3 regions of the Vulcanococcus sp. CPBay_Sum15L08_68 genome follow, and region 2 is predicted to be linked to each of the others. Evidence: predicted binding sites of a transcription regulator. Region 2 holds the regulator's gene; each other region holds the start of a gene.
The links. The regulator NtcA, encoded in region 2, controls nitrogen genes in cyanobacteria. The targets are predictions, from matches to a motif close to GTANCNNNNGNTAC.
Positions count from the first base shown of each region.

Region 1: the regulator NtcA is predicted to act here: its motif matches at 4,499-4,512, upstream of QZ189_RS07485 (circularly permuted type 2 ATP-grasp protein).
Region 3: the regulator NtcA is predicted to act here: its motif matches at 2,513-2,526, upstream of QZ189_RS01180 (NarK family nitrate/nitrite MFS transporter).

Region 1 is NZ_JAFMFX010000039.1:80-6,931, reverse strand. Features, by position in the region: gene QZ189_RS07505 (glycosyltransferase family 2 protein) at 1-470, shown strand, start outside; gene QZ189_RS07500 (redox protein) at 590-1,066, shown strand; gene QZ189_RS07495 (transglutaminase family protein) at 1,071-1,943, opposite strand; gene QZ189_RS07490 (alpha-E domain-containing protein) at 1,928-2,965, opposite strand; gene QZ189_RS07485 (circularly permuted type 2 ATP-grasp protein) at 2,959-4,398, opposite strand; gene QZ189_RS07480 (hypothetical protein) at 4,587-4,763, shown strand; gene QZ189_RS07475 (peroxiredoxin) at 4,752-5,312, opposite strand; gene rpmB (50S ribosomal protein L28) at 5,339-5,575, opposite strand; gene QZ189_RS07465 (mechanosensitive ion channel family protein) at 5,639-6,679, opposite strand; partial or broken gene QZ189_RS07460 (FGGY family carbohydrate kinase) at 6,780-6,852, shown strand, end outside.
Region 2 is NZ_JAFMFX010000010.1:14,535-21,386, forward strand. Features, by position in the region: gene QZ189_RS03010 (transglycosylase SLT domain-containing protein) at 1-326, shown strand, start outside; gene QZ189_RS03015 (hypothetical protein) at 336-851, opposite strand; gene QZ189_RS03020 (NIL domain-containing protein) at 863-1,291, opposite strand; gene QZ189_RS03025 (thioredoxin domain-containing protein) at 1,376-1,915, shown strand; gene thyX (FAD-dependent thymidylate synthase) at 1,970-2,692, shown strand; gene dcd (dCTP deaminase) at 2,696-3,289, opposite strand; gene QZ189_RS03040 (cob(I)yrinic acid a,c-diamide adenosyltransferase) at 3,289-3,867, opposite strand; gene rph (ribonuclease PH) at 3,985-4,719, shown strand; gene ntcA (global nitrogen regulator NtcA) at 4,784-5,524, shown strand; gene QZ189_RS03055 (DUF3084 domain-containing protein) at 5,600-6,781, shown strand; gene QZ189_RS03060 (resolvase) at 6,778-6,852, shown strand, end outside.
Region 3 is NZ_JAFMFX010000003.1:43,809-50,660, forward strand. Features, by position in the region: gene QZ189_RS01175 (nitrate reductase) at 1-771, opposite strand, end outside; gene QZ189_RS01180 (NarK family nitrate/nitrite MFS transporter) at 852-2,405, opposite strand; gene QZ189_RS01185 (molybdenum cofactor guanylyltransferase) at 2,673-3,260, shown strand; gene QZ189_RS01190 (radical SAM protein) at 3,257-4,285, shown strand; gene QZ189_RS01195 (sulfite exporter TauE/SafE family protein) at 4,282-5,055, opposite strand; gene moaB (molybdenum cofactor biosynthesis protein B) at 5,052-5,555, opposite strand; gene moaD (molybdopterin converting factor subunit 1) at 5,621-5,869, shown strand; gene QZ189_RS01210 (molybdenum cofactor biosynthesis protein MoaE) at 5,869-6,342, shown strand; gene QZ189_RS01215 (molybdopterin molybdotransferase MoeA) at 6,347-6,852, opposite strand, start outside.

The sequences.
Region 1 (6,852 bases), on a different contig from region 2:
TCGAAGATCTGGCCCTGGCCCGAGCGGTCAAGCAGGCCGGCCTGAGTCTGCGCTATCTGCTTGGCGTTGATCTTGTCGACCTGCAGATGTATCGCTCCTTGGCAGCGCTGTGGGAAGGCTGGACCAAAAACTGGTTTCTGGGGGTTGATCGCAACTGGTTCAAAGCCGTTGGCAGTGTCGCTGTGGTGTTGCTGCTGTTTGCCGCTCCCTGGTTCAGCGCCGTTGCTCTGTTGCTGCAGGGATGGCTTGGCGGTCCGATTGAGCAAATGGCGATTTGGGCTGTGGGCTGCTCCATCGCCCTGGTCTTGGCGATCCGTCTGTGGAGTGCCTGGCGCTTTGGCACACCGATCAAATTCTGGTGGTTGAGTTGGCTTGGGGCGTTGCTGATTGCGGCCATCGTGCCCGCCAGTATTTGGAAGACGACCACCGGACGTGGTTGGACCTGGCGTGGGCGCCAGCTCGAGGGCTGACGCTTAGGCGCTAATCCTGAATTGCGTAGTGCTGTACACGCCCTGGAGACCAGGGAGTGCGGTTCATTGGGCTATCCCACGGACGCAGCATGTCGTCAGGAACAGCGACCCAAGCTCAGATGTTTGAGCTGATCCCTTACGAGAAGTTCCGCGATACCCCTGCGGTTCGTTTCTTCGATATCACCGTCGACAACTCCAACGCGCGGGATCTGGTCATCCATAGCGGACCGGCCGTTAGTCCACCGGATGAGCCCAACACGGGCGCCTGGCAGTTTTATCTCCACCCCCATCAAGAGGACAATCTGCTCGCTCTGACCGGGGGCCGCCTGTTCTATCTGGTGAACTTCGGCTGGAATTATCCGTATCACATTGTTCGCCTAGAAACCGGTGGTGACATTCTCCGGATTCCGCCCGGAACCTTCCACCGTTCGATCTCGGATGAGGAGGGATCGGTCGTGCTGAATCAGGCAATCCGTGATCCTGGAGCCAGCGTTGCCCGCGAGTTTCGCGTCTACAACAGTCGACTCATTCCTCGTCTGTTTGCGACCACCTTTCGCTCAGCGCCGTTGCCCAAGTTGCATGGCGTCAGCTGGTAGGCGTTCAACGGGACTGGGCCGAGCAGAGGATTTCGGCCTGGATCTCCCAATTCAGCGTGCTTTGAACCCCCGTCGGCCCTGAAAACGTGCCGCTGACCGCCGCCGTGAGATCTGATTTCGAAGAGGTCACCACGGGGATGTAGCGATCATCCACCGCCCCCTTGCCACTGGCATCGAACCCTCGCCAGCCTGCTCCCTGCAGGTAGACCTCCGTCCAGGCGTGGAGGTCGTAGCGCTCAGGTTTGGGCTCCACAAGGTGATAGCCACTGACAAACCGGGCTGGAAGTCCAACGCTGCGGCAGCACTCGATCATCAGCATGGCGAGATCACGGCAGGAGCCGATCCGCTCCTTCAGTGTCCGGCCCGCAGGCCAAGCGGGGCCTTGATGGCGCTCGGTGTATTTGACGCGGTCCTGAATGATCTCGATCAGCTGCTGCAAAAAGCTCAGGCAGCTGCCATCACTGCCTGTGAGGGCTTCTTGGGCCAGATCGACAGCGGCGGCATCATGTTGACCGTTGGGCAACCAGCCTTGGAGGTTGCTCATGAGATCGGGGTTCAGCCTGCCGATGGCGAGCGGCAGGTTCAACATCGTTTCGTCCAGGCAGGCTTCGATCAGGGGTGGTGTGAACGTCTCAACCTCGCTCGTGGCCACCACCTGAAAACAATCGGTTTCCTGGAGAAACCGTGCCCGGGTGATGGTGTCGCCACCTGCTGCCATCAGCTCATAGAGCTGGCTCGGCTCAGGCTCAATGCTCAGTTTGAAATCGATCAGACGCTGAAACCCATGGGGCCTGGGCCGCAGGCAAAAACGATGGGGTCCCAGCAGCACGGGCTGGCTGTAGCGGTAGTCGAAGCGATGAATTAAGCGGGCGCGCATGCCAGGTCTTGACCGGAAGCGGTGGTGGACAGGGAGGCGGAGCTCACGGGGATCACTGTTGTGTCTTCGGGGCTCAGTCCGCCCGGAAGCACGAAGTAGCGAGCGTGAATCAGATTGTGCAGCTGGTTGAGGTCCTGCTGAAGACCATCAATCGCCTCATGGAGGCCACCTGCGATCAGCGTTTCAATTTTGCTGAAACTCCAGCGGGCCTGCGTCAGACCCACCATGCACTCGAGGTCGTCGGGCGTCCCCGCGGCGGCATCGCGCCCGATCACCTGAAGCGTCTCATGGATCCGCTCGAGGCAGTAGCGCACCGACCTCGGGAAGAGGGGATTGAGCAGCAGGAAGGACGCCACCGCTTCCGGTGAAATCACCCCAACGTTGGATTGCCTGAACATCTGATAAGCGCCAGCACTGCGCAGCAGAGACATCCACTGCAACTCGTCGAGTACCCCGCCGACGTCATCAGGGCTCGGGAGCAAAAGGAAGTACTTCACATCAAGGATGCGAGTGGTCTTATCCGCCCGCTCAATCAGCCGACCGAGTCGGCTGAACTGCCAGGAAAGATCCCGACTGAGGGTGGCATCGGTAATTCCGTAAAACAATTGGCAGCCACGCCGGATCTCCCTGAGCTGCTCTGGGGTCGGCTCCTCCCAAAACCCGTCGTTCTCGACCAGGGTCCAGTAGAGACCATTGAGCTGCTCCCACATCTCACTGGTGATGACGTCCCGGATCTGCCTGGCGTTTTCCCTGGCCAGCGCGATGCAGTTGACGATGCTGTTGGGGTTGGCCTCAGCGCGGATGAGAAATTCAAGAACCTGCTGCTCACCTCCACCGGGGTAGAGCGCATCAAACAGAGAGCGATGACCACTGGCATCGATCAGGGGTTGCCAGGGCTCTGCGCTACCAGGGGGGCAGTCCAGCGCCATGGCAGCACTGACCTCGACAAAGCGGGAGATGTTCTCGGCCCGCTCCACATAGCGGTTGATCCAATAGAGGGAATCCGCGACGCGGCTCAGCATGGGGCGTCCTCCACGATCCAGGTGTCCTTGCAGCCGCCGCCCTGGGAGGAATTCACCACCAGTGATCCCCGCTTGAGGGCCACGCGGGTTAACCCGCCTGGTGTGACCCAGGTGGTTTTGCCCCGCAGGATGTAGGGCCGCAGATCCACATGGCAGGGGTAGAGCTCGCCGTCACTGAGGGAGGGGACGGTGGAGAGCTCCAGGGTGGGTTGGGCAATGAAGTTGCGCGGATTGGCCTCGATCTTCGTGGCGAAGTCTTGGATCTCCTCGTCACTGGCATGGGGTCCGATCAACATCCCATAGCCTCCAGCTTCCGAGACGGCTTTCACCACCAGCTCCCGTAGATGGCTTAGGACATAGGCCCGATCTTCAGCTTTAGAGCAGAGGTAGGTGGGGACGTTTTGGATGATGGCTTCCTCCCCGAGGTAGTAGCGCACCATCTCCGGCACATAGGCGTAGATCAGCTTGTCGTCGGCAATTCCAGTTCCAGGAGCGTTGGCAATCGCCACCCGTCCCTGGGCATAGACCTCCATCAGTCCGCGGACCCCCAGCATTGAGTCGCTTCGGAAGACGGCGGGATCGAGGAAGTCATCATCAATGCGCCGGTAGATCACATCGACGGTCTCCAATCCACGGGTCGTGCGCATCCATACACGTCCGTCTTCACAGGCCAAGTCCCTGCCCTCGACGAGGGGAATGCCCATCTGTTGAGCCAGATAGCTGTGTTCGAAATAGGCGCTGTTGAACACCCCGGGGGTCAGGAGGACGACCCGGGGGGAGTCGGTCCAGGGCGCCAGCTCCCTCAGGGTCTGCAGCAGCTGGGAGGGGTAGCGATCAATCGGCTGGACGACCCGGCCACTAAACAGGCTCGGGAACATCCGTTTCATCACCCTCCTGTTCTCCAGGAAATAGGCGACACCAGAAGGACATCTCAGGTTGTCCTCCAGGACGCGCCAGGTTCCTTCTCCATCACGGATCAGATCAAGCCCGGAGATTTGACACCATTTGCCCAGGGGGGGCTTGAACCCTTGAAGCTCGCGCCTCCACCCCAGGGAACTTTCCACGTGCTCCCGCGGAATAACCCCATCTCGGATGATGCGTTGCTCGCCGTAGATGTCACCCAGAAATTGATCAATCGCCTCTAGGCGCTGGGACAGTCCTCGCTCTAGACGCTCCCACTCCTTCGAGCGAATCAAGCGTGGCAGCGGGTCGAATGGCAGGATCCGTTCCCCCACGCGTCCGCCCGAATCATTCAGCCTGAAGGTGGCCCCGAGTCGCTTCAGTAGGACTCCAGCGGCGGCGTGATTGCGGTTGAGTTTCTCGATCCCGAGTGCACCCAGGGAGTTCACCAGGGGCTTGAGGCCGGAGCGAGGGCCTTCGGCGGCACTGAAGTATTCGTCATATCCCTTCTTTGGCCTGTACTCGGTAAACATTGCTCGAGTGGAATTGGGGCAAGCATGCAGAGCAGTCAGACCCCTTCAGGTTCCATTCGCTACCAAAGTCCACCCCGGTTCGTGGCCACCCGCATCACCTGTAGTGGTCGCTACGGATGATGAGTTGATGCACCTATGGCAAGGGTTCAATCGCCGAGCCAGCCTCTGCTCGTTGCTCCTGAAGACCCATGGCCCAGGTCCCTGTGCTGGTCGATCCCCAAGGGGGAGTGATCTATCAGCTGCGCTCCAGCGAAGGCGAGCTTTATCAAGTGCGATTTGAGGACAACTGCCTGTTCTGCGACAGCCTCCCTGCAGGTCAAGCCCACCTGAGGCTGCTGGAGCAGCGCGCAGCCTTAGGCCTGTAGCTCATCCAGCCGCTTCAGGATCTCCTGGCTGTGGCCTAGGGGCCGTACCCCTAACCAGCGCTCTTTGAGAACCCCTTCTGGGTCAATCAAAAAGGTGTGACGTTGGGAGAAGGGCGGGATCCAGCTGCCGTAGCGCTTGCTGGTTTCTCCTCCGGGATCAGAGAGCAGCGGGTAGGTCAACGCCTCGCTTCCGCAGAACTCTTTGTGGGAGTCCGTGTCGTCTGCGCTGATTCCGACCACTTCCGCATTGCGGGCATGGAACAGCTGCAGATCCCGTTGAAAGCCCTTGGCTTCCAAGGTGCACCCCTCCGTGAAATCTCGGGGATAGAAGTAGAGCACCACCCAGCGCCCTTTGAAATCGCTCAGGCTGCGTACGGCTTCGACGGCCCCCCCCTCGCCTGGAACCACGCCGGAGAGCCCAAAGCCAGGGGCCGGTTGATCGAGATCGGGCAGGGTCCCTCCCATCGAAAAGGCCTGCCGGGGGAGTCCCAGCAGGCCTAAGGCCGCAGCACCAAACGAAACAAGCAGGTTGCGGCGGTTCAACTTGATCCTGGGAGAACTCCCAGGATTGAAGCTCAGATCTTGGCCAGGTTGATGCCCAGCTGCTTGGCGTAGGCGCCCAGGCCCTTCTTTTGAATGGTCTTCAGGGCACGGGTGGAGACCCGCAGTTTCACGTAACGGTTGCCTTCAGCCCACCACAGACGGCGCTCTTGCAGGTTCACCTGCTGGAGCTTCTTCGTGCGGATGTGCGAGTGGGAGACGGCCATGCCGTTGTTGGCGCGCTTGCCGGTGAGTTGGCAGACCCGGGACATGACCGATCTTCTAAAAACACAACTTCGGGCAAATTGCCCAAGCGCCCACCATAGCAAGTCGGGTCACACCCCAGAACCCAAGGCCTCAGTGCAGTTGTGCAGGTGCAAGGTCTGCGTCGGGAAGGCGAACTCAATGCCCTCGTGGGCGAAGCGTTGGACGATCGCCAGGTTGATCCGTTGCTGGGCTTCCATCGCCTGGACGTAGTCGTTCGAAGGAACGAAATAGACCAACTCAAAATCAAGGCTGCTGCTGTTGAAGGCCACGAAATGGGCCCGGTCAAAGCGGGCATCGCCCCCCTGCTCAACGATCGCTTTCAACAGGCCAGGGATCCGTTCCAGTACGGCGTGGCTGGTGTCGTAGGTCACCCCCAGCCGATAGATCAGCCGCCGCTCTTGCATCTCCCCATAGTTCGCCACCACTGAGCTGGTCAGGGCGCTGTTGCTCATGACGATCGCTTCGCCGTTGATGCTGCGCAGACGGGTCGAACGCACCCCCACCCTCTCCACCGTTCCCCAGACCTCTCCGACTTGGATGAATTGACCGGGTTGGAAGGGCTTGTCGAGAAGGATGGTGATGTATTCGAAGAATTCAGAGACCGGCTGCTTTAAGGCCAAGCCTGCCCCGATGCCACCGGCGCTCAGCAGAGCCCAGATCGCAGCCATCTGGACACCGATGTTCTGCAGATAGAGGACAGCGCCGACGCACCAGACCAACGCCCGCAACATCGGCGCGAGGGCGCGGAGCATGTTGCCGACCGCTGGATCTCCGCTGTGGGCCGCGGAGCGTTGCAGCAACCGCAGGCTGATGCGGTTGACCAGCCGCACCAGGAACACCACCAGGATGAGTTTCGAGATGGTGAAGACCACCCGATCCGCCTCCGGAGAGGTCGGCAGCAGCCACCAGGCCCAACTGGCGCTGATGACCCAGCCGAGGATTGGGATCGTGTCCGTGATGACCTGAACGATGAAGTCATCGGTTTCGCTTCGCGTTCGCCGTGTCAGACGACCGAAGAAGATCCCAAAGATCCTTGCTGCCAGAAGGGACAGCAACCCACCGCCGAGTAGGGCCGCCACTGCAGGCGCAGTACTCCAGAGCGAGGTCATCGGCAGATGCGACTTTTGAGCTGTTTCCACTGTCTCGTGCTGCGTCAAGCCCCTGACAGATCCGCTGGAAGCCCGTAAGAGTGGGGAAACCCTTTTGCCTGTGTCTGAGTCCTATCTGTTAGCTCTCGACCAGGGCACCAGCAGTTCTCGCGCCGTTCTGGTGTCCTCCAACG
Region 2 (6,852 bases):
CCACCGCCAGCGAACTAGCGGGCGAACCCCTGGACCATCAGGCCCTGATCGATCCAGCCCGCAACGCAGCCCTGGGGGCGGCCTACCTCAAACAACTGCTCAGCAGCACCGGGGGCAACCTGTTCCAAACCATCGCCAGCTACAACGCTGGCCCCGGTGCCGTCGCCAGTTGGCTCAACTCTCGGGGCTTTGATCTGCAGCGCGAACCGGAGCTCTGGACCGAGGCCATCCCCTACCCCGAAACCCGGCTGTACACCAAAAAAGTGCTGGGCAACTACTGGAGTTACCGGCGGCTCGCAGAAAGCGCCGAGACCCTCTGCCGCTGATGCCGGCCCCTAAGCAAAGACGAACCCGAGATGGGCATAGAGGGAGCGGCCCACCAGGATTCCCGCCAGGACCCAACTGCAGAGCACAAAGGCTCCGAGCAGGGGCGCCGGTGCAATCCGAAGCCGGGTGAGATCAAGCCGGGCGAGCAAGACCGCCGAGGCCAAGACCAACACCTCAGAGAGCACCGCCAGGTGCAGGAGGTAGAGGCCCCCGGTGATCACCACCAGCAGGGTGACCACCAGGGTCAGCGCCTTACTGGCTGCCATCAACTGCGAGAGCTCCCGCAGAAGCAGATCGGGCATGGTGCAGAGCACCACCACCAGAAGGGCCTGCATGCACTGCAGCGGCCAGAACCAAGGGCCCGCGAACTCCTGCTGCACCGGCGTGCTGGCCTGGGTCAGCAACTGCGGAGACACATCAGCCCAGTGCAATCCCATGAAGGCGCTGACAGCAAAGAGCACCAGCAACATCGGTGCCCGCAGCGGCAGGACCAGGAAGCGAAGAACAGCAGTCACAGGGCGCATGGACGGGCGCATCACTGGGCAGCGCCCACAGCTTGATCCAACACCAGGGCGATCGCTTCAAACGGACACGAGGGGATGCATTGCTCGCAGACCAGGCAGCGCTGCGCGTTGAACTCCAGTCGCCAGTGGGGAGCGGTGAAACTCAGGGCACCACTCGGGCAAACGCTGCTGCAGATGCCGCAGTCCACACAACGCTGGGGATCAATCGCGATCTCACCGGAGGCCCGGTTCAAGCCCAGACCTTGCCCCTCCAACCACTGCTCAGCGGCATCGAGATCATCGATGTCGCCGGAGAGCTCCACCACCATCGTTCCGCTCTGGTTCGGAGCGATCTGCGCCCGCAGGATCTTGGCGGCGATATCAAATTCGACCGCCAGGCGATAGGTGATCGGCTGGTGCACCGCCTCCCGCGGGAAGTGAAGGGTGATGCGGCGTTTCAAGGGCGCAACTCAGCCACCGTCAGGGTATCGACGCGGAATGGGAACAGCCCTGGCAGATTGGCGCCAAGGATCAACACACCACCTGTGGACAGCAACACGGCAGCCCTGGGACGGCGCGAGCGCATGCTGCTGGCTGCAGTGGCCGCCCTTCTGGCCTTAGGGCTCTTCCTTCTGCGCGGCGGGCTCTCACCGGCGGCGCCCCTGGAGAAGCTGGCCCGCCAGTCGCTGGAGCCCGCCGTTGCCCTCAGCAATGGCCGGCCCAGCGTGGTCGAGTTCTACGCGGACTGGTGTGAGGCCTGCCAAGCCATGGCCCCAGCGATGGAGAAGGTCGAGAGCCAACACCACGATCAACTCGATGTGGTGCTGCTGAACGTCGACAACCCCCGCTGGCAACCGGAGGTGGATCGCTACGACGTCAACGGCATCCCGCAGCTGGAATTCTTCGATGCCAGTGGCACCCGCGTGGGCCGCGCCGTCGGCGCCCGCAGCCAAAGCGAATTGGAAGCCCTGACTGAAGCCTTGGTGGCAGGCACCCCCTTACCGGCCATGGCGGGCGTTGCCGAGACCAGCGTCCTGCCGCAAGCGGAGGCGACCACCATGGCAGGCCCCCGCAGCCACAGCTGAGTCCCCCAAAGCCCGTTACCCTGCAGCACCAGCTCCCCACGCCATCGCCCGCCCATGAAACGCTTTCGGGTTGAGCTGATTGCAGCGACCCCCAACCCCCAGCAGTGCGTCTATGCGGGGATGCACCAGGACTACAGCGAAGGGTTTGTGGCGGCCGATCGCGCCGAGTGGCCTGATGAGACCAAGGCCGGCGAGATCTGCGTCAAACGTCTCCTAGCTGGTGAGCGCGGTCACTACGGTCCGCTGGAGCACGCCCAGATTGTGCTGAACGTGGGCTGGTTCCCCCACTCCGTGATGCAGCAGGCCCGCACCCACCGGGTGGGCGTGAGCTTTGACGTCCAATCCATGCGCTACACCGGCGAGCGCATCTGCCGGGCCGCCAACGGCGAGCTGGAACTCGAAGAGGTCTTCTACCTGCGCCCCGAAGGGCAGTACAGCGATCGGCAAGGCAAGAAGTACACCTACAGCGCAGACGAGCGCGCCAAGGATCTCGCCCTCTGCCAAGCCGCGGCCGAGCGCTATCGCGACATGCTCGCGGCGGGGTTCGCCGAGGAGCATGCCCGGGGCATCCTTCCCTTCGATTACCGCCAGCACTTCGTGGTGAGCTTCTCGCTGCGGGCGTTCCTGCACTTCATGGACCTGCGCGCCAAGCTCGATGCCCAGGAGGAAATCCGGGTGCTCTGCGATCTGATGTGGCCCCACCTCCAGGCCTGGGCCCCAGAGATCGCGGCTTGGTACGAGAAGACCCGCCTGCACAAGGCGCGCCTGGCCCCTTAGGGCTCAGACCTTGGCCAAGGTGACCCGCTCGGGCTGGTGCTGGTACTTGCCAGCCCGGTCCTTGTAGGTCGTCTCGCAGGGATCGCCCTCGAAGAAGAGCAGCTGGCAAATGCCCTCGTTGGCATAGATGCGGCAGTCCGCGCCGGAGGAATTGCTGAACTCCAGGGTCAGGTGACCTTCCCAACTGGCCTCAGCTGGGGTGGTGTTGACGATGATCCCCAGGCGGGCATAGGTGCTCTTGCCCAGGCAAATCACGGTGATGTTGGGAGGGACGCACATCTTCTCGAGCGCCACACCCAAGCCATAGGAGTGGGCCGGGAGGATGAAGTACGAGCCGTCCTCGTCCTCATGCAGGGGCACCGGCTCCAGGTTGGCGGGGTTGAAGCGCTTGGGATTCATGATCGTTCCGGGGACGTGCCGGAAGATCAGGAACTCCTGCGGGGAGAGACGCAGGTCATAGCCGTAGGACGAGCAGCCAAAGCTGAGAACCGGCTTTTCGCTGTTCTCCGGATCGAGATGGCGAACCAGCTGGGGCTGAAAGGGCTCGAGCATGCCCAAGGCGGCCTGCTCGTTGATCCAACGGTCGTTTTTGAGCATCAGAAACCTCGGCGCAGCTGGGTGACCTGATCGGCCATGGCCAACAGAGCGGTGGGCATGGAGGGCCCCGTCAGGATCACATCCAGGTGGGACGGCCGCTGCTCCAGGGCTGAAACGACCTCCGCCTCGGACAAGTAGCCCAATTCGACGGCCAGGCCCAACTCATCGAGCACCAACTGATCCAGCTGACCGCTCAGCAGCTGCTCACGGGTGTACGCCCAGATCTCGCGCACAGCCTCGACATCGGCCTGGGAGGCCGGCACAGGCTCAGCCAGGCAACCCGCCACGGCTGGCCTCAGCCACTGAAGGCGGCCACAGAGCCACACACTGCGCTCCAGACCCTGATCGACCCCACCTTTGAGGAATTGGCTCACCAGAACGCGGCTACCAAGCCCGGCACTGCGCAGGGCCTGACTGAACACCCCACTGAAGCTGCCGCGGAAGGGAGCGGTGTGCACCTGGAGCTGCCCCTCCTGCTGGGCCGCCAGGCGCACGCTGCGAGCGGGGGCCGACGCCGGGACCACAGCCAATGGACGCAGGTGTCCAGCACGGGGCGTGGCTGCAATGCTGGCCGTCATCGAGTGCATGGCTGCCGCTTGGGATCCTGAATGTAGCGGCGTTAGGCCGTCCGGCAAGCAACAAGCACTACCTGTAGTGCAAACACCCGTACCATCGAGGCACTGAGCCAGCCCGCGATGAGCAGCACCCAACCCAGGCGGGACGGCCGCAGCGCAACGGACCTGCGCAGCACGCGCTTCGCTTGGGATCCGATGGGCTTCGCCCTGAGCTCCGTCACGGTGTACACGGGCAACACGGCTGTGATCTGCAGCGTTTGCTTAGAGGAGGGTGTTCCGAAGTGGCGTAAAGGCTCCGGCAAGGGCTGGCTGAGCGCTGACTACCGGCTGCTCCCCGCCAGCACCCCCAGCCGGCAGCCACGGGAGCTGATGAAGCTCTCCGGTCGCACCCAAGAAATCCAACGCCTCATCGCCCGCAGCCTCAGGGCCTGCCTGGATTTGGAGGTTCTGGGGGAGCGGACCCTGCAAATCGACTGTGACGTCCTTCAAGCCGATGCCGGCACCCGCACCGCCAGCATCACTGGAGCCTGGGCCGCCTTAGCCCTCGGCCTGCAACGCCTGGAGCAGCGCGGAGTGCTGGAACGATCGCCCCTGGTGGGGCAGGTGGCGGCGGTTTCCGTTGGCCTCGTGGATGGGGCCGCACTCCTCGATCTCGACTACAGCGAGGACAGCCGAGCAGAAGTCGATCTCAACGTGGTGATGAATCAAGAGCAACATTTGCTCGAAATTCAAGGCACCGCGGAGGGCGCACCCTTCAGTCGCCAACAGCTTTCCAGCCTGGTTGACCTAGCGGAAAGCGGCATCGATCAACTGATGCAGGCCCAGAAGCAGGCCTTGGCAGAGGCAGCAAATTAGTTTCAATGGCTACAGGGCGGCCCTGGACTGATCCGTAGGTTCCAGGCAACTCAGTCGCGCTGAAATGGTCGTGGCAACGCAAGGATTCAGCCGCTACTCCCCTAGCCCTACGACCGGTACGTCAGTGATCGCACCGATCGCGGGGAGTCCCCTGCCGCCCAATGCCACGCTGCTGGATGTCATCCGGGGCCTGAGCGGTAGCACCACCGAAATCGTTGAGCGCGGCAAAACAATCTTTTTCCCCGGCGACCCCGCCGAAAAGGTTTATCTGCTGAAACGGGGTGCGGTCCGGCTCTCCAGGGTCTACGAATCCGGCGAGGAAATCACCGTGGCACTGCTGCGGGAGAACAGCCTCTTCGGCGTGCTGTCTCTACTGACAGGCCAGCGTTCGGACCGCTTCTATCACTCGATTGCCTTTACCCGCGTCGAGCTGGTGACGGCTCCCGCCACCTCCGTCCGCAAGGCGATCGAACAAGACCCGGCGGTTGGTCTACTGCTTCTGCAGGGTCTCTCCTCTCGGATCCTGCAAACCGAGACCATGATCGAAACCCTCACCCACCGCGACATGTCCTCGCGACTGGTGAGTTTCCTGCTGGTGCTGTGCCGCGACTTTGGTGTACCCAGCAGCGAAGGAATCACGATCGACCTGCGCCTCTCCCACCAGGCCATCGCCGAAGCAATCGGATCGACCCGCGTCACGATCACCCGGCTCTTGGGCGACCTCCGCAACGACGGCCTGGTGCAAATCGACCGCAAAAAAATCACCGTCTTCGATCCGTTGGCCCTCGCCAAACGCTTCAGCTAAACGGCTGAACTGGTGGCCGATCCCAGCTGCGTTCCAAGCCACCGCAACCGATACTGATCGTCGTCGCCCAACGTCGTGTCCGGCTGGATCCTGATCCTGGCGTTGCTGATCCTCGGGGGAGTGCTCTCCACCCTGGGGGATCGCTTGGGATCCAAGGTCGGCAAGGCGCGGCTGAGCTTGTTCCGGTTGCGGCCCAAGAAAACCGCCGTGGTGATCACGGTGCTGACCGGCAGCTTGATCAGTGCCATCTCCCTCGGGCTGATGCTGCTCGTCAGTGATCGCTTGCGCACGGGGCTCTTCGAACTCGATCAGATCGAACAGCGCCTGCGGGACAGCCGCGATGCCCTGAGCTCAAGTCGCAAGGACCTGGCCCAAAGTCGGAGCGCCCTGCGCAGCGCAGAGAACGAGCGCAGCGAGGCCCAACGCCAACTCAAGGTGGTGGCCGAGCAGGCCAGCCGGCTGCAGAAGGAACTGGCTCCCCTGATGGAGCAACGCAAACAACTGGAGGCCGAGCGCGACCGCCTCAGCCGTGACATCGCCGCGAAGGATTCCGATCTCCAGCGCAACCGCACTGAGCTCGCCAAGCTCAACAGCAAGATCAAAAGCAGCAGCCAAGAGCTCGAGCGTCTCGAACGCAACCTGATTGCCCTACGTCAGGGTGATGTGGTGATCAGCAGTGGCCAAATCCTGGAGGTGGCCAAGGTGCGGATCGAGAAGCCAAGCCAGGCCCGAGACGTGATCCACGCCCTGCTGCAGCGCACGAATTTGAACGTCTACCAGCGCGTGCTGCCAGGCGAAACACCGAACCGTCAAATCCTGTTGGTGCCGCGCAGCGACATCAGCAAATTGGAGACCACCCTCAGCAAACGCGGCGAGTGGGTCGTGAGTCTGATCTCAGCGGCCAATGTGCTCAAAGGGGAGCGTCAGGTCGTGGCATTCCCGGATGTCAGACCCAACAAACGGGTGGTGCGTAGTGGAGAACAACTGGCCACCACCGTGCTGGAGGCCGATGAGCGCTCCCCAGATCAGGTGCGTAGCCGCCTGAACCTGCTCCTCGCCGCAGCCTTTACCCGAGCCCAACGCCAAGGGGCCCTGGCCAACGGCCTGCAATTTGACCCAGCACGCCTCAATCAACTGGCTGAGGCCCTGGTCAACCGCCCCCTGGGCGAGACCGCCAAGCTCGAGGCCGTCTCCAGAGGCAACAGTGATCTGGCCGACCCGATTGCCGTCGACATTCGCTGGCAGCGCCCGCAATGACTTGGATCGGACTCGATCCCGGCCGCAGCAAATGCGGCTTGGTGCGCTCTGACCACAGCACAGGCCAGATC
Region 3 (6,852 bases), on a different contig from region 2:
CGGGTCTTGACCGTTCTCCCTCAGCACCAGATGGGCCAGACCGTGGAGCAGCGCCAGATCAGTGCCCGGGGCGATGGGCAGATGAATGTCAGCGGCCTTGGCGGTGTCCGTTGAGCGGGGATCGACCACCACGATCGTGACGCTGCCTGGATTGCGTTTTTTGCGCTTCAACAGACGCTGGAACAGGACCGGGTGGCACTCCGCGGTGTTGGTTCCAATCAGGAAAGCCACCGAGCAGTGGTCCAGATCCTCGTAACAGGCAGGGGGGCCATCGGAGCCGAGGCTGCGGGTATAGCCCGCCACCGCGGAGCTCATGCAAAGCCGGGAATTGGCATCGAAGTTGTTGGTGCCCAACGCACCCTTCAACAACTTCTGGGCCAGGTAATAGTCCTCGGTGTGGAACTGGCCAGAGCCGTACATGGCAATGGCGTCAGCCCCCTTGGTGGCCAAGGTGCTGCGGATCCGGCCCACCAGCAGGTCCATCGCCTGCTCCCACCGGATGGGTTGAAACGGGTCGTCCAGGCTGGAGCGATAGAGCGGCTCCCGGAGACGCCCACGGTCCAAGGTCTCGCCGACGGTCGCACCCTTGATGCAGACCTGGCCCAGGCTTGAGGGGTGCTGGCGATCGCCCCGCGCGGTCCAGATCGGATTGCCCTCGGCGTCGCGCTTGACCGCCTGACCGGGCAAAGCCGGCGGAATCAGCTCAAGCCCACAACCAACACCGCAATAGGGGCATTGGCTACGCACGTTGCCGGAAGCGGACTGGGCCATGACCAGGAACGAAACAAGGTCGAAAGAAAAAGGGGCGGCTCGTGATGGCCGCCCCCTGAGAACCCCAGCGACGGGGAGGATTAGGCGTTAACGAGAGCCTTCTCGTCCGCATGCTCTTCAGCGAAGGAGCCCTTGGGCTCTTTCAGGAAGAAGAAGCAGAGGAAAGCGACGATCAATCCCGCAGTACCGAGGATTTGGAAGAAGGCGCTGTTGGAGGAGGCAATGATCTCCGCAGAGGGATCTTTGCCACCACCCATCCACATCGGCAGCAGGCTGAAGATCGTCAGGTAAGCAACCGCACCAACGTTGCCGTAGGCGCCCACAAGACCTGCGATCTGCCCCGTCACACGCTTCTTGACCAGCGGCACCATCGCGAAGGTCGCACCTTCACCGGCCTGAACGAAGAACGAGGCCAGCATCGTGATCAACACCGCGACGGTGATGCCCAGGGAGCCGGAGAACGCGCCGGGCTTGATCATGCTCATGATCAAGTAACCAATGCCCAAGCCGCCGGTCAGGAAGGCCATGGTGTTTTTGCGGCTGCCGAGCTTGTCGGAAATCAGACCGCCACCGGGACGAGCCACCAAGTTCACAAAGGCAAAACAGGACGCCAGGATGCCGGCTGTTGCCTTCGGCAGATCAAACGTGGTCTCAAAGAAGGTCGGCAGCATGGAGACAACCGCCAACTCAGATCCGAAGTTCACGATGTAGGTGAGCTCCAGAATGGCGACCTGCTTGAACTCGTAGCGGTCTTCCTTGGGATATTGCTTAACGCCGTTGATCAGATCGCGGTTGGTGCGAATAATGCCCCAGGTCTGGAAGCCGAACCAAACCAGAACTGCCAGGAGCGCCAGGGGATAGGTGCCGGCGTTCAGGAAGCCAACTTTTTGCAGGCGCCAGCAGAGCACGCAGAGAATGGCCGCAAAGGGAACATTCATGCCCAGCAGGCCCCAGAAATCCCGCATGGAAGTCACCTCAAGACCAGCAGACTTGGCCGGCTTTTGGTAGGCCTTACCGGGGGGAGTATCAGTGACGTTAAAGAAGTAGATCACCCCATAGACGGCCGAAATAATGCCGGTCAGAGCAATCGCACCACGCCAATTCAAGATGGCGCCCGTGGGCAGCTCGAAGCCACCTGAGAAAGACAGGAAGCCAGCCAGGGCTACAAGGGTCAGCGCAGAGAAGGCCGAGCCAAAGTTGCCCCAACCGCCGTAGATCCCTTCCGCCAGGCCGATTTCCTTGGGCGGGAACCATTCGGCCACCATGCGGATACCGATCACAAAGCCGGCACCAACGATGGAGAGCAGCAGGCGAGCAACCACCAGCTGATTGAAGTCCTGCGCTGATGCAAACAGCAGGCAGGGGATCACCGAGAAGACAAGAATCGCCGAGTAGGTCTTACGGGGACCGAACTTATCCAGCAGCATGCCGATGAGCACGCGAGCAGGAATTGTGAGGGCAACGTTGCAGATCGCAACGGTACGGATTTGACCAAGGTCGAGGCCAAGATCAGCCTTAACCGTTGTAGCCAGTGGAGCCAGGTTGAACCAGACGACAAACGTCAGGAAGAAGGCGAACCAGGTGAGATGAAGAGTGCGATATCTCCCCTGGAGCGACCAAAGATCGCCAAGCATGGAGGACAGGGACAGTGGAGTAAGCCCAGGCCTTCAAAAAGCAGCGACCGGGGGAATCGCGCATCAAGCGCTGACGGAATTGGACCACCCGAGAGCCACCCCAACGGGTAACGACAGCTACCAAAGATCAATCCAGGCCCCGGACCGGACGCGGGCTAATCAATGCAATCAACCAGGCTTATCGCCTGTCCGAGCAACAAGGCCCAGGGATTTGTTTGGTAGCAACAGCGACATTAAGAGCGGTTCCCAGCGCTACATCGTGCAGGCATGACTCCAGTGCGGATCCATGGCGCCGTGCTCTGCGGCGGTGCGAGCCGGCGCATGGGCCAAGACAAGGCAGCACTCCCCCACCCCGATGGCGGGAGCTGGCTTTCACGCACTGCGGAGCTCCTCAGTCGAGTCTGTGAATCGGTCGCGGTTTGCAGCCAACACCCAAGCCATGCGGCATTGGTGGCCGGGCTCGAGCGGGTCCACCTCACCCTGGAGCCCCCGCCTGCCCAAGGCCCCCTCAGGGCCCTTGCACAGGTGCTTTCCAGCACAGGCGACAGCGCTGTGCTGATCGCTCCGGTGGACATGCCCCGCCTGAGCCAAGAGACGCTGGAGTCGCTGATCACCCAGTGGGAGCTCGCGCCAGGCCAGGCTGCGGTGGCCCATGACGGCCAACAGCTGCAGCCCCTGCTGGGGATCTACCCGGGTGGAGCCAAGCAGCGCAGCACCCTCGCCCAGGCGCTAGAGGCGGGGGAGCGGCGCTGGCAGGGCTGGCTCGCCACCATCCCCCATCAAGCTGTGGTGCTTCCTGCCCAGCAACTCCTCAATGCGAACACGCCTGCGGAGCGCGCCAGGCTGATGCCATGAGCCCAGGACCGGCCACCGATCAACTCCAGCGTCCCCTTGGGGTCCTGCGGCTCTCTTTGACCGCGCGCTGCAACTTGGCTTGCCCCTACTGCCAACCGGACGGGGAAGAAGCACCAGACCGACTGACAACGGAGCAGCGTCTGCGGGTGATCGAAGCGGCCTGCAGCCTGGGGGTCAGCAGCCTGCGCCTAACCGGTGGGGAACCGCTGCTGACGCCTGATCTGGAGGAATTACTGGAGGCCATCGGCCTCGCGCGGAGGCACACCAACAGCCCCCTGCGGGACTTGAGCGACACCGCTTTAACGACCAATGGCCTGCTGCTCAGCCCTGAGCGAGCCCAGCGGCTGCGGCGAGCAGGGTTGCAGCGCATCACCATCAGCCTTGATGCCGTCGCGCCTGAGCGTGTCGGGGAGATGAGCGGCCGGCCGCACCAGGGAGCACAGCTCCTGCAGCAGGTCTTGGCGGCCATCGCCGCGGCCAAGGCCGCTGGATTTGATCCCGCCGTTGGCGCGCTGAAGCTCAACAGCGTGATCCAGCGGGGACGCAACGACGATCAATTGCTACCTCTCGCCGCCCTCGCCCGCGACCAGGGCCTGGAGTTGCGGCTGATCGAAACCATGGATGTGGGCAACCGCAACGGCTGGTCCCCCGAGCAGGTCGTGCCCGCTGCCGAAATGATCGAGCGCCTGGGCAGCCGATGGCCCCTGGAGCCCCTGGGACGCCCTACCCATGGCACCGCCAGCCGCTGGCGTTACCGGGATGGCCGCGGGGCCGTTGCCGTCGTGGCCTCCATCACGCAACCGTTCTGCGGCGACTGCAACCGGCTACGGGTCACAGCCAATGGCATGGCCTACACCTGCCTGTTTGCCTCGCAGGGCCAAGACCTCAAGCCTTGGCTACAGACCCCGGAAAGCCTTCGCCAAGCGATCGGCCAGCTCTGGAGCCACCGCCGAGATCGCTACAGCGAAGAACGTGCCTCGCGCCTGGCGCAGCCCAAAGCCGAGATGGCCTATCTGGGGGGCTAGAGCCAAGCCAACAGACCCGACAACTTGAGGCTGGCCAACAGCAGCACCAACGCCAGCAGTCGACGAATCCAGACCTCTTGAAACCGCCGGCTGCCGCACCAGCTCCCCAAGGCTCCTGCCAAGGCCACCAGGGGCAACGGGGCCAGCAGAACTGGCACGGGCGGCAGGGCAGAAGCGCCGTAGCTCAGCAGCCAACCACTGAGGCCCGCCAGGGAGTTGCACCAGATAAAGGCCGCTGAGACTCCGGCCGCCAGGCGGATGGGAAGCCAACCCGCCAGCAGCACGAGGGGAGTCAAGAAGATCCCTCCCCCGGTTCCACTCAACCCAGCCAACAGACCCAGCAGGGCTCCGGTGAACAAGACCCAGGGGAGTGGAGGCAGGGCCAAGGCCGCCGCCCCAGGCCCCGCCGTCGGCCGCCAAAGCCGCAGGGCCGAAAAGAGCAACACCACCGCCAAAAACAGGCTCAAGCCATCGCTCGGGAGCTGCCAACTCCCACCCAGCAGCGCCGCGGGAATCGAGCAGGAGAGCAGGGGCAGCAGGAAACGGCGCTGGACGACAACCGGCAGGTGGCCATCGCGGTAGAAACGCCAACTGGCCAGGCTCGCCACCACCAGATTCATCACCAAGGCCATCGGCCGAATCCACTCCAGCGGCACGGCGAAGAGGGCCAGGCTGGCGATGTAGCCAGAGGCGCCCGCATGGCCAACGCAGGCATACAAAAAGGCGATGAGCCCCAGGGCTAAGAGCAGCCCGGGCTCCAGCGCAGTCATGGGGCCTCGGTCAGGCGCGGCAGCAACTGCACCAAGTTGCACGGACGGGTCGCCCCATCCAACTGAGCGGAGATCAGGCGATCCCAAGCCGTTTCCACCGCATCCAGGGAACCCGGCAGAACAAACACGACCGTGCCATTGGCCACACCCGCCAAACAGCGGCTCTGGAGACTGCTGGTGCCGATGGTTTCAAACGACAGCACCCGAAAGAGCTCGCCAAACCCCTCAATGCGTTTATCGAGCAAGGGCTCCACGGCCTCCGGAGTCCCGTCCCGCCCGGTCAAACCGGTCCCGCCACTGGTGATCACCACCTGCACCGCCTCATCGGCGATCCAACGGCTGAGTTCGGCGCGGATGCGGTAGCGGTTGTCCGGCACCAGGCGACGCTCCTGCAGAACATGGCCCGCCGCCTCCAGCCGCTGCTGCAGGGCATCGCCAGAGCGATCCTCGGCCAGGGTCCGCGTATCGGAGACGGTCAGCAGCGCAATCGAAAGGCCCACGCGCGGGATCAAGGGGTCCGTTGATGCTGCCAAACCCCGATCGTCCGCTGGGTAGCGTTTGAGCCATGGGCTCCAGCGCACCCGGCTCGATTCGCATCCGCCTGTTCGCCAGCCTGCGGGAGCAGGCGGGTTGGGCGGAGCGTCAATGGCCGCTCGAGCAGCCCACCACCGCCGAAGAGCTCTGGCGGACGCTGGAGTTGCCCGGGGCCATGGACGCGGTCCGGGTGGCCATCAATCAACGCTTTGCCAGCGCCGAGACGCCTCTGCAGAACGGAGACGAGTTGGCCTTTCTGCCACCGATCTCTGGGGGCTAATGGAGCAGCCCATCGCGATTCAGATTCGACTGCACCTGGAGCGGTTTGAGCCACTGGTCTCCCTACAGCAGTGGGAACAACAGCTGCTCGAGGCGGGCCTGCAACGGGCGGCGGCCTGCAGTTCGTTCATCGGCCGTGTGCGCGCCGGCAACGCCAATGCCAGCAACGCCAGTGCCGTTATCGCCCTCGAGCTTGAGCACTACCCCGGGATGACCGAGGCGGAACTCCAACGCATTGCCGAATCCGTCGGCAAGCGCCATGGCGCCTTGGCCTGCCTGATCGAACACCGCGTCGGCCGCATCGCGGTGAACGACGCCATCGTCTGTGTCGCGGTCTTGGCCGACCGACGCGGGCCAGCCCAACGCTGCTGCCAAGAGCTGCTCGAGGAGCTCAAGCACAACGCCCCCTTTTGGAAGCGGGAATGGAGCGCCGATGGATCCAGCCAGTGGATCGAGGGCAACACCCCGCTCTAGGGCTTCAAAAAATCGGCAGCCGCAGGAGCTGGGCCCAGAGCTCCGCACCCGCCTCCAAGCTCCCCAGCTCCGCGGGAATCTCCAAGAGCAAATCCGCCTGCGCCAGGGAGCCAATCCGGGAGGACGCCTGGGACCCCGCGACCCGGGCCAACAAGCGACCGTCATCGGCCACCACCAAGGACGCCCGGGCCAATTCTGGGCGCCCCGAACCGCGCCGCAGGGGCTGCTCCAACTGAACCCGCAGACGCGGCAGCAGCGCAACCTCAGCCCCCTCCAGCCGTTGCAGCGCCGGCCAGAGCAACTGCAGGGCCGTCACGGCGGCGGCCACGGGATTGCCCGGCAGGCCGAAGAAGGGCCTCCCAGCCACCGTTCCCCAGGCCAAGGGACGACCGGGTTTGAGGAACAACTTCCAGAACCGCACCTCCCCCAGTTCCGCCACCAAGGGCCGGATCCAATCGGTATCCCCCGCAGACACGCCGCCGGTGCTCACCACCACATCAGCGTTCGCCG